Regions from separate parts of the Peribacillus sp. P4_B1 genome, predicted to be linked through region 2. Evidence: riboswitches for the same ligand, from Rfam matches in the RefSeq annotation. Region 2 holds a riboswitch; each other region holds the start of a gene.
The links. Region 2 has a riboswitch for cobalamin ahead of metE (5-methyltetrahydropteroyltriglutamate--homocysteine S-methyltransferase). Riboswitches for the same ligand answer to the same signal wherever they lie in the genome.
Positions count from the first base shown of each region.

Region 1 (2,267 bases), on a different contig from region 2:
GGGTATCCACCCGATACCATCTCCCTTGGGGATACTCAATTACAACGCAGGCGTCCTTACATCTTCCGTTACAGCGTGTCCTGGTTGTATGAACTTTCATATCCAGTCCCTTTGAAGTAATTTCATCGCGAATCGCTTGGGTTACTTCTTCCCCGCCTTTTTTCATGCAACTGCTTCCATTGCAAATCAACAGATGCGTATTAGTACCCTGCAAGTTCCAAGTAGTCATCTTCTTCCTCCTGAGTTCAGGGAAAAGGCAAAATAAAAAACCTTAACATAAGAGTTAAGGTTTTAAAAAAACTATATGAATGAGGAGCCTTCGGCAAATATGCTGAATCTCCCAAAATCGTCATAGTCCTTCTACCTTTCCCTCCGAAAAGTATCATACAATTTCAAAAGCAGGTTTCCTGGCTTACGCTTCATTTTACTTTGTCCCTTCCCGGCATTAAGCCAGTGGTCATCGACAATTTCATCAGCGTTTACAGTAGCGGGGGCTGCATCGGATTTTCACCGATTTCCCTATTATCCCTTGATAATTCACACAAGAGCACTTTTAAAATGAAATATTTGGTTTTATTATACATTTCTAGCTAACTTTATCTATCATATAACAACTTTAGCAAAATTCAAAGTTTATTCCGACTGTTTAGAAAAGTTTAATAGGGTAAATCCAGCTCCATGCCTCGCTTCTCTGCGTTATTAGCCTAAAAAAAAAAAAGAGAGTGTAGCTGGAATTATTTCTTTATGATAAACTATACGAGATTTTTCAAAATAATTACATAAGTTTTATGGTGTTGAATTTTCTCGGAAATTCAGCTTAAAAGGGAAGCCGGTGAAAATCCGGAGCGGTCCCGCCACTGTAAAGGGAAGTCCTATTGCCTTAAGGTTAATCCACTGTCAAATGAGATGGGAAGGATGTAATGGGATGATGAACCAAAGCCAGGAGACCTGCCATGAAGCGTGAAACTGTTTCAGCCTACGAGGATGGGTGTGCGGATCAGGCAGAATAGCCCGTGGTTGGTTTATGCTATGGAATTCCTGTTCATTACGCACTTCTTTCTTTTTTAGAGAAGTGCTTTTTATGTTGGGCGCCGCTTTTCTTCTAAAAGCCTTGATTAGAAAAAATTAAAAGTGTTGAAAGGAGAAAGAATGAAAAAAGACAATTGGAAAATTCTTTATTTTGTCATTTTATTGCTTCTTGTACCAAAACGTGCTATGGCCATGCATATTATGGAGGGATTTTTACCGATTGAATGGGCCATATTCTGGTGGGCCATTATCCTTCCATTTTTAATCTTGGGTTACCGGTCGATTAGGTCCAAAGTAAAGGAAAACCCAGAAACAAAAATGATACTCGGCCTATCGGGAGCATTTGTATTCATATTATCGGCCCTGAAGATTCCTTCCGTTACGGGAAGTTCTTCACACCCTACAGGAGTTGGTTTGGGTTCCATATTATTCGGACCATTGGCCATGAGTGTCGTGGGTTCCATCGTACTGTTATTTCAAGCTGTATTACTGGCTCACGGAGGGTTGACGACATTAGGGGCCAATGCATTTTCCATGGCAGTATGCGGACCGTTCATTTCTTACTTTGTCTTCAAGGGCGCAACTAAATTGGGGTGGTCTTTTTCTCTTGCCGTTTTCTTGGCAGCTGCTTTTGGAGATTTAGGAACCTATGTGGTAACTTCCGTTCAACTTGCTCTTGCTTTTCCATCCGAGGTAGGGGGATTCATGGCCTCATTCACTAAGTTTGCAGGGATTTTTGCCCTGACCCAAATTCCCTTGGCAATCAGCGAGGGATTATTGACAGTCGTTGTGATGAATTTCTTAAAAAAATACAATCTAGGCGAATTGAAATTGCTGCGAGTTTTATCTAAGGAGGCCCGTTAATATGAAAAAAAGTTTACTGCTGCTTTTCCTGGTTGTCATTCTTGCTACCATACCGTTAATCACCCAACAAGGAACGGAATTTGGCGGTGCCGACGGCGAAGCTGAAGAAGCCATCACAAATATCCATCCGGAATATAAGCCATGGTTCAACAGTATTTGGGAGCCACCAGGTGCAGAAACAGAAAGCTTATTATTTGCGCTGCAAGCTGCAATCGGAGCTGGTTTCATTGGATATTTCATTGGCGTAATGAGACAAAGGAATAAGCAAGCCAAACAAGCCATGCCCGAAGAATCCAAGCATGTTACTCATTGATAAATATGCCTATTTCAATGGGCTAAAGGATGAACATCCGTTGGAAAAAATGATTTTTGCA
Region 1 covers NZ_JBFUHM010000013.1:49,565-51,831, forward strand. The annotation lists gene AC1DVK_RS09875 ((2Fe-2S) ferredoxin domain-containing protein) at 1-229, opposite strand, end outside; cobalamin riboswitch at 381-570, opposite strand; cobalamin riboswitch at 773-970, shown strand; gene AC1DVK_RS09880 (energy-coupling factor ABC transporter permease) at 1,150-1,893, shown strand; gene AC1DVK_RS09885 (energy-coupling factor ABC transporter substrate-binding protein) at 1,895-2,206, shown strand; gene cbiQ (cobalt ECF transporter T component CbiQ) at 2,247-2,267, shown strand, end outside.
Region 1: it holds a riboswitch for cobalamin, as region 2 does, so the genes downstream of both, AC1DVK_RS09880 (energy-coupling factor ABC transporter permease) here and metE (5-methyltetrahydropteroyltriglutamate--homocysteine S-methyltransferase) in region 2, are expected to answer to the same signal.

Region 2 (2,267 bases):
ATTTATTCCTTCTTTCCTGATCTAAATCAATCACCGTCCGAATTACAAACGCGGCCGGGAGCGTATAGCCGATGAATGCCTGGATTGTCGCAATCATCCTGCCTACGCCTATCGGGGATATATCCCCATACCCTACAGAAAACATCGTCATCGCACTAAAATAAAAAGAAGTCTTCAGTTGCTCGTAAAAACTGCCGTCCAAACGATTGCCCATATCAAGAATCACTGAATGATTCTGAAGCTCGTATAATAAATAAATCAGTGCAAATCCAACTAATATCGTCGCATATAAATTGCCAAGCCACAGCATATCTTCCAGAGAAAACTTTTTTCCTCCCGACTCAACAAGAAATAAGGTACGAATGCTCATCACCATGCAAAAAATGATTCCTGCAATCAAGATGTAGAAAGTCATCCCCCACGCCCCATTTCAAAACGCCACTCCCTCTATACATACTCCCTGTCCAAACAATATATTCTTTCTTAGGGACAGACTTTATCCTTATCACTAACACATTCTAAACGCATTTGTCAGGAATTCGGGACCTTATCCCGAATCTTTTTCATGTTGACCCTTTTAGTCGGATATGTTAAGGTTGTCTAAATATTTATAATAATTTTTATTTTATAAATATTCGCCGCCTGCAATCAGTTTATCAGCAGGTTTTGTGAAATTTCATATGTGGAAATAGGTTCCTAATTTTCATTAGGATTAAAAGGGAAGCCCGGTGTAATTCCGGCACGGTCCCGCCACTGTAATGGGAATGTTAGCGCCATCCAATATGCCACTGATCAACGGATCGGGAAGGCCCGTCGCTAATGATATTCCCTAAGTCAGGAGACCTGCCTATTTCGACAACACTGTTTTAACCTACGGGAGATAGGGAGGTGTTAGGGACCTTATAATTGTAAGGGGCATTCTGCATGCCTCTTTATTTTAAGCATTTCTAACTTTCTCTTTTGACGGTTAGGGATGCTTTTTTATTGTTCAATTAAATGAATGTAGGAGGATGGGAATTTTGAAAAGCAGCAGTTTGGGTTACCCGCGAATCGGGGAAAATCGTGAATGGAAACGTACATTAGAAGCTTACTGGTCCGGTAAAATCGATGAAGCAGAATTTACGGCACAACTAAAAGCCATCCGTTTAGGCAACTTACAAAAACAGAAGAAACGAGGCATTGATATCATTCCTGCCAACGACTTCACTTTATATGATCAAATGCTGGATATGTCCGTCATGTTCGGTCTTGTTCCTGAACGTTATTCAGCCTATGAAGGCGGATGCGTTCCCCTTTCCGTTTATTATTCAATGGCCCGTGGAAACAATGACGAAGTCGCTTCCGAAATGACGAAATGGTTCAATACGAACTATCACTATATTGTCCCTGAATTAAACCTGTCACAGCTGACTTTAACAGAAAATAAACCACTTGCAGCATATCGGGAGGCCAAGGAAAAGCTAGGGATTGAAACGAAACCCGTGTTGATCGGACCTTATACTTTCATCTCCCTTTCCAAAGGCTTCAATAAAAAAGATATCCCTGGCATCATCCTGAGCCTACTTCCCCTTTACACGCAAATCCTTCAAGAGTTGGAGCAAGAAGGCGTGAAGTGGGTTCAAATGGACGAACCTTCTCTTGTTTCATCCATTTCCAAAGATGATATGCAAACTGTTACTTACCTCTATGAAAAACTGAATGAAGCAGCACCAAACCTGAACATCATGCTACAAACATACTTTGATGCCGTGGAGCATTACCAAGAAGTCATCGAATTACAAGTCCAAGGAATCGGTCTTGATTTTGTACATGATAAAGGGAGGAATCTAAGTAATCTTGAAGCATTCGGTTTCCCGAAGGACAAAGTGCTTGCTGCAGGTGTGATTGACGGAAAAAACATTTGGCTATCTGATTTATCAAAAAAAATCCAATTGATTGAGACTCTTAAGAAAAAGGTAGCTGAAGACCAAATCTGGCTTCAGCCCTCTTGTTCCCTGCTTCATGTCCCAGTGACCGTTCGTAATGAAACCGCCCTTTCAAAAGAAGTGAAAGAGGCCCTCGCTTTCGCTGATGAGAAACTTGAGGAAATCATACTCTTGGTCAAAGGGAATAATCAAGGCTTTGAAGCAATCGCCGAAAAAGTCGATGCTAATAAATTTACGGTTCAAACGTTAGCAAGTTCAAATGCACGGAATCATGGGAATGTACAATCCAATGTCGAAAAGGTTAAAACCAGGAACGTCGGCCGTCAGCTTCCATTTAAAGAA
Region 2 covers NZ_JBFUHM010000055.1:5,271-7,537, forward strand. The annotation lists gene AC1DVK_RS22485 (potassium channel family protein) at 1-415, opposite strand, end outside; cobalamin riboswitch at 674-865, shown strand; gene metE (5-methyltetrahydropteroyltriglutamate--homocysteine S-methyltransferase) at 1,011-2,267, shown strand, end outside.

Region 3 (2,267 bases), on a different contig from region 2:
GCATTTCTGAAGGCAATGGCCTTCGGGTACCAAAAGAGGAATTCCGATTACAAATGACGTGGCTTCGGGAAAATGGTTACTACACATTATCCCCTGAAGAAGCATTTCTCGTTTTAACCGAAAATCGGATGCCGAGTGAAAAGTGTGTCTGGCTTACTTTTGATGATGGCTATACAGATAACTACACGGACGCTTTCCATATACTAAAAGAATATGATATGAAAGCGACTGTCTTCATGATCGGGAAGTCCATCGATAAAGGTCATCACCTGACTGAAAATCAAATGATGGAGATGAGGGGGAAGGGGATTTCGATCGAAAGCCATACTATCAACCATTTGGAGCTGAACCGAATGACGGCAGAGCAGCAAGAAGCGGAAATGGTCCAGTCAAAGGATCTGTTTGATCGTATCCTGCAACAGGACACGACAGTGCTTTCCTATCCAGTTGGTCGTTATAATGAAGAGAGTCTCAGGCTTTCAGAAGAAGCTGGATACAAGATGGCAGTCACTACTGAACCTGGAGGAGCTTCAAGGGACCAAGGGATGTATGCCTTGCATCGAGTTCGGATTTCACCTGGATTATCAGTCGATGGGTTCGCGTCGCTGATAGAAAATGCTTCAAATCATTGAAAATGGACGGTGCATTTCAAACTTGTTCAGAAAAATCATATAATAATCGATTCTTACATGGTGTATAATGAAGGCAGTGAAAATTGTATACATATGAACGATTTGGTGTCTTAATGACTTAAAAGGGAAGTTGGTGAAATGCCAGCGCGGTCCCGCCACTGTATTTGGGAGCTGACGGCTGTGTACCACTGTATGGGATATGGGAAGGTGCCGTTGACGATGACCATGAGCCAGGAGACCTGCCAAGATTCGTACACCTGTAACCTACGCGGATGGGAAGGTGTGTGGCAGACCCTAAGAGTCCGTAATGATATTGTTGCCATACAAGCATCTTCCGTTTAACGGGAGGTGCTTTTTGTTTTGGGTGCCTTCCGAGATTATTAGGTGAAGAAATTAAATGAAAAGATTGTGGGGAATGAAAATGAAGAAGATTTTTGGTTTGATATTGTTGATGTTACTGACTGCAGGCATGATGGTTGGCTGCAGTGACGCTACTGATGAAGGAAAAGAAAAGCAGCAAACGAATCATGCTCAACACGACGCTTTCCCGATTACGATTAAAGATGCAACGGGCGAAAAAGTAACGATAGAACAAAAACCGAAGAAAATCGTTACGTTGATACCAAGTAATACAGAAGTGGTATTTGCACTTGGTTTAGGTAAAAAGGTCGTTGGTGTTTCCGACAATGATAATTACCCGGAAGAAACGAAAAAAATTAAAAAAGTTGGCGGAATGGAAATGAACACGGAGCTGATTGTCTCCATGAAGCCTGACCTTGTTCTTGCCCATGCATCAAGTGCCCATAATTCAAATGAGGGATTAAAGCAGCTTAAGGATGCTGGAATAGATGTCCTTGTAGTCAATGATGCACAAAGCTTTGACCAAGTCTATGAATCTATTGAAATGATTGGAAAGGCAACGGGGGAAAATGATAAGGCAAGCGAAATCGTTGCGGATATGAAAACGAAGCTCAAGGATATTCAGGAAAAAGTCAAATCCGTTAAGGAAGCGGATAGGAAGACCGTTTTAATTGAGGTTTCGCCATCACCGGATATATATACACCTGGAAAAAATACCTTCATGGATGAAATGCTTCATATTATTTCAGCGGATAACGCTGCTGCTGAATTGGACGGCTGGGCAAAAATTGATGAAGAGTCGATGATTGCTGCAAATCCGGATGTCATCATTACAACGTATGGTAATTATACAAAAGATCCAGTAAGTGAAGTGACAGGCCGAAAAGGATGGCAAGACGTAAATGCCGTTAAGAATGGCCAAGTCTTTGATGTCCCTTCTGACTTGGTGACCCGTTCCGGTCCACGCTTAATAGAAGGAGTAGAGGAACTTGCAAAAGCAGTCTATCCGAACCAATTTGACAACTAAATGGGCGTTTGCTTATTTGATTGCGTTGTTAATTTTGTTATTCGCAATGACGATAGGCATTTCCTTTGGTTCGGTGCCAGTTCCGATTTCCGTACTTATACAAATAATCGGCAAGGAGATTTTTCACTTGCCGATTTCTGCCGATCCGGATGTGATGCTTACGAATATCGTGATGAACATCCGCTTGCCGCGTGTGCTGCTCGCTGGTTTGGTTGGGGCATCACTTGCGATTGCCGGGGCAGCCTTTC
Region 3 covers NZ_JBFUHM010000009.1:35,693-37,959, forward strand. The annotation lists gene AC1DVK_RS07130 (polysaccharide deacetylase family protein) at 1-632, shown strand, start outside; cobalamin riboswitch at 719-893, shown strand; gene AC1DVK_RS07135 (ABC transporter substrate-binding protein) at 1,054-2,019, shown strand; gene AC1DVK_RS07140 (FecCD family ABC transporter permease) at 1,982-2,267, shown strand, end outside.
Region 3: it holds a riboswitch for cobalamin, as region 2 does, so the genes downstream of both, AC1DVK_RS07135 (ABC transporter substrate-binding protein) here and metE (5-methyltetrahydropteroyltriglutamate--homocysteine S-methyltransferase) in region 2, are expected to answer to the same signal.